DNA from 2 places in the Sulfuritalea sp. genome. Region 1 is predicted to be linked to the other one. Evidence: predicted binding sites of a transcription regulator. Region 1 holds the regulator's gene; the other holds the start of a gene.

Region 1 (4,148 bases):
TGTGATGGGCGACTTTTTCCGGCGCGTGGCGGGCCGACCAGGCCACTTCGGGCGTGCCGATCACCTGCAGGCGTTCCGGGTGCATCAGATTGAGGTGGCCGATCAAGTCGGCCGGTGACACCACATGTTCGGTGGTGCATATCGCGCGCGTCATGGGGCCGCTGACCCACGAGAGCTGGAGCCGCTCGCGGTTACGTTCGAACAGCTGGGAAACGACTAATTGGCGTGCCAATTGGCAAAAAGGCCGTGCAGCGCCGCGCTATCGGCGGCTGTGGCGAGTTGTTCGCGAAAAGCCCGGTCGGAGAACATCTGCGCCAGTTCGGAGAGCAGTTGCAGATGGTGCTCGTTGGCCGCTTCGGGCACCAGCAGCACGAATATCAGGCCGACCGGCTTGCCGTCCGGCGCGTCGAACTGCACCGGCGAGTCGAGGCGGACAAAGGCGCCGAGCGGGGCCTTGAGACCCTTGATGCGCCCGTGGGGAATCGCGATACCCTGACCAAGGCCGGTCGAGCCCAGCTTTTCGCGCGCGAACAGGGCGTCGTAGACCGTGCTGCGGGCGACGCCGTGATGATTTTCAAAAAGAATACCGACCTGCTCGAATACGCGCTTCTTGCTGCTGGCGTCGAGGTTTGCCACCACGTTGTCGAGTGGCAGCAGGCTGGCGATCTGATTCATGGTGGAAGCAATTCGGCGATGGGCGGAGGTTGCGGCGGCGCGCAGTATAACGCTATCCGGCGGATACCGTTCCCGGCGCAAGCGCACCGGGACATAACACGCTGCCGCGGCCGGTTCGCCCAACTTGCCGCTACGGGCCTATTCGACCTGCGGGCGCTTGTCGTGGGTGTGGTCGGAGACCTTTTCCTTGTGCTTGACCACCTGGCGGTCGAGCTTGTCGGCCACCAGGTCGATGGCAGCGTAAAGATCGGCGTCGATGGCATCGGCGAAGATGTCCTTGCCTTTGACGTGCAGGGTGACTTCCGCTTTTTGCTGCAGCTTTTCAACCGACAGGATGACGTGCGAACTGGTCACCTGATCAAAATGCCGCAGTACTCGATCGAGTTTGCCCGTGACGTATTCGCGAATGGCCGGAGTGACTTCGATGTGGTGGCCGGTAATGTTGAGATTCATGATGTCTCCTTGTCAGACGTATTTTCTCAGAGAACTTTTCTGAGGTTGACCGGCGGGATATTGAGCAGTTCGCGGTACTTCGCTACGGTGCGACGCGCCACGACGATGCCCTGCTCGCCGAGGATTTCCGCAAGACGGGCGTCCGAGAGCGGCTTCTTGCCGTCCTCGGCGCCGACCAATTGCTTGATCAGCGCCCGAATTGCGGTTGAGGAGGCCGCGCCGCCGGTATCGGTGGCGACGTGGCTGCCAAAAAAGTATTTGAGTTCGTAGATGCCGCGCGGACTCGCCAGGTATTTCTGGGTCGTCACGCGCGAAATGGTCGATTCGTGAAGGCTGACGGTTTCCGCGATCTCGCGCAGGGTCAGCGGCCGCATCGCGACTTCGCCGTGGTCGAAGAAGGCCCGCTGGCGGTCGACGATGGCTTGCGACACCCGCAGGATGGTGTCGAAGCGCTGCTGCACGTTCTTGATCAGCCACTTGGCTTCCTGCAACTGGCTGGCCAGTCCGGTCGAGGACGCGTTGCCGCCGCGGTGGCGCTGCAGGATGTCGGCGTAGAGCCGGTTGATGCGCAGGCGCGGCATGGCCTCGCGGTTGAGGCTGACGACCCAGCGGTCGTGCAGTTTTTTCACCGCCACGTCCGGCACCACGTAGCGCGTATCGATCGGCGCGTATTGCGCGCCGGGACGTGGATTGAGGGAGCGGATCAGGGTTTGCGCCGCGCGCAGCTCGTCGTCGTCGCAGCCCAGGGATTTCTTGATGCGTGCGAAATCGCGCGCGGCCAGATGCTCGAGGTGCTTGTCGACTATGGCCAGCGCCAATTGGCGCGAGGCCGATTCCGGCAGGAATTTCAGTTGCAGCGACAGGCATTCCTGCGCGCTGCGCGCGCCGATGCCCGGCGGATCGAGGTTCTGCAGATGGCGCAGGGCGATGCCGAGTTCCTCCAGCAGGGCTTCGCGCACTTCGTCGTCGTCGGCGACCAGCAGATCGATCAACTCGTCCAGCGGCTGGGTCAGGTAGCCGTCGTCGTTCAGGGCTTCGATCAGGAAGCCGACCAGTGCCCGCTCGCGGTCGGGCAACTGGGTCATCGCCACCTGGGTCGCCAGATGCTCGCGCAAGGAGCTTGAACTGGCCTGGGATTCGCCGCTGTCGAGATCGTCGTCGTTGGGATCGCGCTGGCCATGGCTGCCGGAAAAGTCCATGCCCCAGCCTTCATCGTCGCCGCCCCGCGGTTCCTGGCGTTCGTCGCTTTCGGTCGGCGTCACGGTTTGCGGCGTCGCCAGCCCATCGCCTGTGGCACCGAGGCTGAATGCAGCCGGCTCGCCGGGATCGTCGCGTTCCAGCAGGGGATTTTCCTGCAAGGCCTGGTCGATCTCGGCATTCAACTCCAGAGTCGACAACTGCAACAGCCGGATCGACTGCTGCAACTGCGGCGTCAGTGCCAAGTGCTGCGATAGCCTGAGCTGGAGTCCTTGTTTCATCACATTCTGAAGTGCTCGCCGAGATAAACCCGACGCACACTTTCATTATCGACTATCTCGGCCGGCTGTCCAGCGGCAAGCACTTCGCCGGCGTTGATGATGGTGGCGCGATCGCAAATGCCCAGGGTTTCGCGCACGTTATGGTCGGTGATCAATACGCCGATGCCGCTTTCCTTGAGATAGCGGATGATCTTCTGGATGTCGATCACGGCGATCGGGTCGACGCCGGCAAAGGGTTCGTCGAGCAGGATGAAACGCGGGCTGGTCGCCAGCGCGCGGGCAATCTCGACGCGGCGGCGCTCGCCGCCAGAGAGCGAGGCCGCCAGATTCTTGCGGATGTGGGTGATGTGCAGTTCCTGCAGCAGGGTTTCTTCGCGCTCGTCGATTGCGGCATCGTCGAGATCCTGCAGTTCCAGCACGGCGCGCACGTTTTCCGACACCGTGAGTTTGCGAAACACCGAATTTTCCTGCGGCAGGTAGGACAGGCCCAGTCTGGCGCGCTGGTGGATCGGCATGTGGGTCAGGCGCAGTTTCTCTTCCCCGCTTTCGATGCGAATCTCGCCGCCATCGGCGGCGACCAGGCCGACGATCATGTAGAAGCAGGTGGTCTTGCCGGCGCCGTTGGGCCCGAGCAGGCCCACCACTTCGCCGGCGGCGACTTCGAAGGAGACGTCGGTCACCACGGTCTGCGACTTGTACTTCTTGCGCAGATTGTGGGCCGAGAGCGTGGCGACCGGAGTCATTACGACAGGCGGCGGCACAGCTTCGCTGTCATAGCCGAGAGGGATCTGGTCGGCGGCGTCGAACTTCATTCGCCTTCGGCCTCCAGCGGCTGCTTGAGCAAACGACGGACGACGTCGCCGGCAAAGCCCCGGCTTTGCAGGAAGCGCGCCTGGCGCGCCCATTCCTTGGGGTTGGTCGGCGCGGCGGAAAACTTGCGGCTCCAGGCGGCACGCGCGCGTTCGATCTCGTCGGGCAGGTCGGCCTGCGCCAGTTGTTCGTCGATCATCTCGGGCGCCACGCCGCGGGTCTTGAGCTGATGGCGCAGGCGCGAGGTGCCAAGCCGCGCGGCATTGCTGCGCAAATAGCTTTCGGCCGTACGGCTGTCGGACTGCAGTTGCGAGGACTCCATGTCAGCCAGTACCGCGGCGATCTCCTCCGGCGTGCCCAGCCCTGCCAGCTTGCGCGCCAGTTCGGCGCGGGTATGCTCGCGCCGGGCCAGCAGCCTGATCGCCTGCTGGCGCAATTCATTCGACATGGTGGCGACCGCGACAGGCGCGGCAAGAGCGGTTCGACAAGATGCTTGCCCTCGGCGGATACTCGGTCAAGTACCGCGCCTAGCTGCCTTTCACTGCTTCGGGGGTGCCCAGCGCCGCGACGCCGACGGCCTCGCGCACCCGGTTTTCGATTTCCACGGCGATTTCGGCATGCTCGCGCAGGAACTCGCGCGCGTTGTCCTTGCCCTGGCCGATCTTCTCGCCCTTGTAGGCGTACCAGGCGCCGGATTTCTCGACGATCTTGTGCTCGACGCCAAGTTCGACG
Region 2 (4,148 bases), on a different contig from region 1:
GCTCTCTGTGTCCTCTGTGGCTAATGGCTTTACGCAGCTTTCGGCAGTTCTTCAGTCTCGGCTTCCGGCTGCTTCAGCCAGGGCGCGACCTGCTTGGTCCAGCACGGATTGGAAATCGCCATGTCCATGTCGCGGGCGAAGATGGCGAAGCCGTCGTAGCCGTGATAGGGACCGGAATAATCCCAGGAGTGCATCTGGCGCAGCGGGATGCCCATTTTCTGGAACACGTACTTTTCCTTGATGCCGGAACCGACCAGGTCGGGCTTCAGTTTCTTGACGAACTCCTCCAGCTCGAAGCCATTGGCATCGTCATAGAGCAGCGTGGCGTTGCCCATGTCCTTGATGGTGCGGTCGTAGTCGTCGTTGTGGCCGAACTCGTAGCCGGTGCCGATGACTTCCATGCCGAGGTCCTCGTAGGCGCCGATCACATGGCGCGGACGCAGGCCGCCCACATACAGCATCACGGTCTTGCCCTGCAGACGCGGCTTGAACTTGGCGATCACGGCTTCCATCATCGGCTGGTATTTGGCGATCACGCGCTCGGCGCCGGCCTTGATGGTGTCGTCGAAATGCGCGGCGATGGCACGCAGGGATTCGGCGATCTTGGTCGGGCCGAAGAAGTTGTATTCGAGCCACGGTATGCCGTACTTCTCTTCCATGTGGCGGCTGATGTAGTTCATCGAGCGGTAGCAGTGCAGCAGGTTCAGCTTCACCTTCGGCGTCTTTTCCATTTCCGCCAGGGTGCCGTCGCCCGACCACTGGGCCACCACGCGCAGGCCCATTTCCTCGATCAGGATGCGCGAGGCCCAGGCGTCGCCGCCGATGTTGTAGTCGCCGATGATCGACACGTCATAAGGCGTGGACTCGAAGGGCTGGCCGTCGCGCGCGTCGAGCACCCAGTCGCGGATCGCGTCGTTGGCGATGTGGTGGCCGAGCGACTGCGAGACGCCGCGGAAACCTTCGCAGCGCACCGGGACGATGGGCTTCTCGATTTCCTTGGCGGCCTTCTTGGCCACCGCCTCGATGTCGTCGCCGATCAGGCCGATCGGGCATTCCGACTGCACCGAGATGCCCTTGTGCAGCGGGAACAACTGTTCGATTTCGCCGATCAGCTTGGTCAGCTTCTTGTCGCCGCCGAAGACGATGTCCTTCTCCTGGAAATCCGAGGTGAAGTTCATGGTGCCGAAGGTGTCCACGCCGGTGGTGCCGACGTAGTAGTTGCGGCGTCCGGCGCGCGAATACTGGCCGCAGCCGACGGGGCCGTGCGAGATGTGGATCATGTCCTTGATCGGCCCCCAGACCACTCCCTTGGAGCCGGCGTAGGCGCAGCCGCGCACGGTCATCACGCCGGGCAGCGACTTGCGGTTGGAGGTGATGCACTTCTTCGATTGGTCGACCGACTGGTCGTTGACCGCCAGGTGCTTGGCGCGGTCCTTCTTCGCCTTCTCGGGATAGACCTCGAGCACCTCCTGGATCAGGGCCTCGGTCTGTTCGCGTGTCAATGTAGACATATGCTTCTCCTTGTGGGGCGCCGGCACTCATGCGTGCACGGCGCCCGTGAAATTACGGAGGAATACTTCGTCAGGCGGCGGCGAGTTCCGCCGCGGTCTTGCCGATGATGGCGGTGTCTTCGACGTCCATGATGCCGAACTCCATCAGCAGCGCTTCGAGCTCGTCCATGGTGATCGGGGTCGGGATCACGAACTTCTTGTTCTCCACGATCTTGTTCGCCAGGGAGCGGTATTCGTCGGCCTGCTTGTGCGTCGGGTCGTACTCGATCACTGTCATGCGGCGGATTTCGGCGTGCTGCACGGCGTTGTCGCGCGGAATGAAATGGATCATCTGGCTGCCCAGCTTTTCGGCCAGGGCGATGATCAGTTCGTCTTCGCGGTCGGTGTTGCGGCTGTTGCAGATCAGGCCGGCCAGACGCACGCCGCCCGAGTTGGCGTATTTGACGATGCCCTTGGCGATGTTGTTGGCGGCATACATGGCCATCATTTCGCCGGAGCAGACGATGTAGATTTCCTGCGCCTTGTTCTCGCGGATCGGCATGGCGAAACCGCCGCAGACCACGTCGCCGAGCACGTCGTAGAAAACGAAGTCGAGGTCGTCGGTATAGGCGCCTTCTTCCTCAAGGAAGTTGATCGCGGTGATCACGCCGCGGCCGGCACAGCCGACACCGGGCTCCGGGCCGCCGGATTCGACGCACTTGATGCCGCCGTAGCCGACCGACAGCACGTCTTCCAGTTCGAGGTCTTCCACCGAACCGGCTTCCGCCGCCAGTTCCATGACCGAGTTCTGCGCCTTGGCGTGCAGGATCAGGCGGGTGGAGTCGGCCTTGGGATCGCAGCCGACGATCATCACCTTCTTGCCGGCTTCGGCCAGCGCGGCGACGAGATTTTGCGTGGTGGTAGACTTGCCGATACCGCCTTTGCCATAGATGGCGGCCTGACGAAGTTTTGCCATGATGCGCTCTCCTTGTTGAGGTCCTGCGTTGAAGTCCTGCGTTGAATTCTTTGGAGCCGGGTTGAATTCCCATGCTCACGGCAGGACTACTGCACGGAGCGTGCCAGCCGCTGTGAATTCCCGTAAACCCTGACGTGACAAGGATTCCCGCGATACCCGAGGTATCCGCTGCGGCTTCGATGTGCGACATCGACGCGCAAGTTTGTAGCGGCTCCGACAAGGGAGACCCACCCGCGCCGGCCTTGCCGAAATCGGTTCGGCTGCCGATCAACCGCTGCAACCTGCCCGCATCCATCCTCGGCGGCCTCACCTACCAGCGCGCGCCGGCGGCGCTCGCCATCGACGGCGTCGCCGCCCTGCACCGCCCTTTGTTCGAACTGCTCGACGAGATCGAAGCCGCCGCGGAACGGTCGCAACGTTTCGTCGGCTACATGGAGGCGCACTTCCGCCTGAGCCATCCCGAGGAAGCCGGGCTCACCGAGCACCAGCCGAAATCGCGTGCCAGGGCCAGCTACCTGCGCATGGTGCGCGGCTGGGCCTTCGACCCCGACGGCCGCGAGGCCGCCGTGCTCAAAGGCTGGGTCGAGTCACGCTTCGGCCTGATGCCGCGCCACCACGGTGATTCGCTGCGCGAACCCGGCAGCGCCGCCTGGCAGCGCTATGTCGAGATGCGTGCCGCCGGCCTCTACGGCACCAACGCGCTCGAATCCCAGCTCGACCTGCTCTACGCCTACTGCCAGTACGAACTTACGCGGCAGTTTCCGCAGCGCAGCCACATCCGCCTGTATCGCGGCGTCAATCGCCTGAGCGACCACGAGATCATCGCCGACGACGATGTCCACAGCGGACCCGAGGCCAACTCATTTGACAAAGTGGTGCTGCTCAACAACATCAGTTCCTTCTCGCGCTCGCGCGAGCGCGCCGGCGAGTTCGGCGACAGCATCCTCAGCGTCGACGTGCCGCTGCCCAAGCTGGCCTTCTACAGCCAACTGCTGCCCGGCATGCTCAAGGCCGAAGACGAATACGTGGTGATCGGCGGCCTCTACCGGGTGAGGCTGGCGAGCACCTGATCGCCGCAGTTCAATCTCCCTTCCCTTCAAGGCGAGGGCCGGGGGGATAGTGACGTAACCGCGTGGAAATCACCACCAATCGCCGTCCCGCCAGCGCCAACTCTTGTCTTGTAGCAAGTCCGACAATCAATCCGCAAGCCCTTGCCAGCACAGGCCTTCACCCCGGGTGCGCTTCTTGCACGAACACACCTACCCCACCCGGAGCACACCAAAATGATCCCTACAGAACTCCTCGACCAATGGCAGGCCGGCCTGACCGACGGCAGCATCGTTCCCTATCTCGGCCCCGGCGTCCTCGCCGGCGTCACATCGAAACTCGACGGACGACCGATCCCGGCCACCGGCGAGCAACTGATCCTGGCCATGAACAACGGCCAGCCGATGGCGCCGAAACTCATGTACGAATTCCCCCGCGCCGCCATGAACATCGAACTCAAGCGCGGCCGCAGCACCGTCACGCGCTTCCTCGACGCCACCTATGCCACCAGCAAATGGACGCGCGCCGCGCTGCACGACTGGCTAGCCGAAATCGCCCCGCCCTACGTGATCGACATCAACCGCGACACGCAACTGCAGGACAGCTACGCCCATATGCCGCACCTGCTGATCCTC

Evidence for each region. The regulator sigma-54, encoded in region 1, starts transcription at its own class of promoters, with help from an activator protein. The targets are predictions, from matches to a motif close to TGGCACNNTTCCTGCT.
Region 2: nifH (nitrogenase iron protein) is a predicted target of sigma-54. The motif match lies at 2,557-2,572, and genes of this name have one in related genera.

Annotation. Positions count from the first base shown of each region.
Region 1 covers NZ_JASJPC010000033.1:140,933-145,080, reverse strand. The annotation lists gene hprK (HPr(Ser) kinase/phosphatase) at 1-232, opposite strand, end outside; gene ptsN (PTS IIA-like nitrogen regulatory protein PtsN) at 217-675, opposite strand; gene hpf (ribosome hibernation-promoting factor, HPF/YfiA family) at 814-1,128, opposite strand; gene RMO95_RS15240 (RNA polymerase factor sigma-54) at 1,155-2,606, opposite strand; gene lptB (LPS export ABC transporter ATP-binding protein) at 2,606-3,349, opposite strand; gene RMO95_RS15230 (regulatory protein RecX) at 3,415-3,864, opposite strand; gene recA (recombinase RecA) at 3,944-4,148, opposite strand, start outside.
Region 2 covers NZ_JASJPC010000001.1:92,415-96,562, forward strand. The annotation lists gene nifD (nitrogenase molybdenum-iron protein alpha chain) at 30-1,511, opposite strand; gene nifH (nitrogenase iron protein) at 1,582-2,466, opposite strand; gene RMO95_RS00520 (NAD(+)--dinitrogen-reductase ADP-D-ribosyltransferase) at 2,601-3,536, shown strand; gene RMO95_RS00525 (SIR2 family protein) at 3,750-4,148, shown strand, end outside.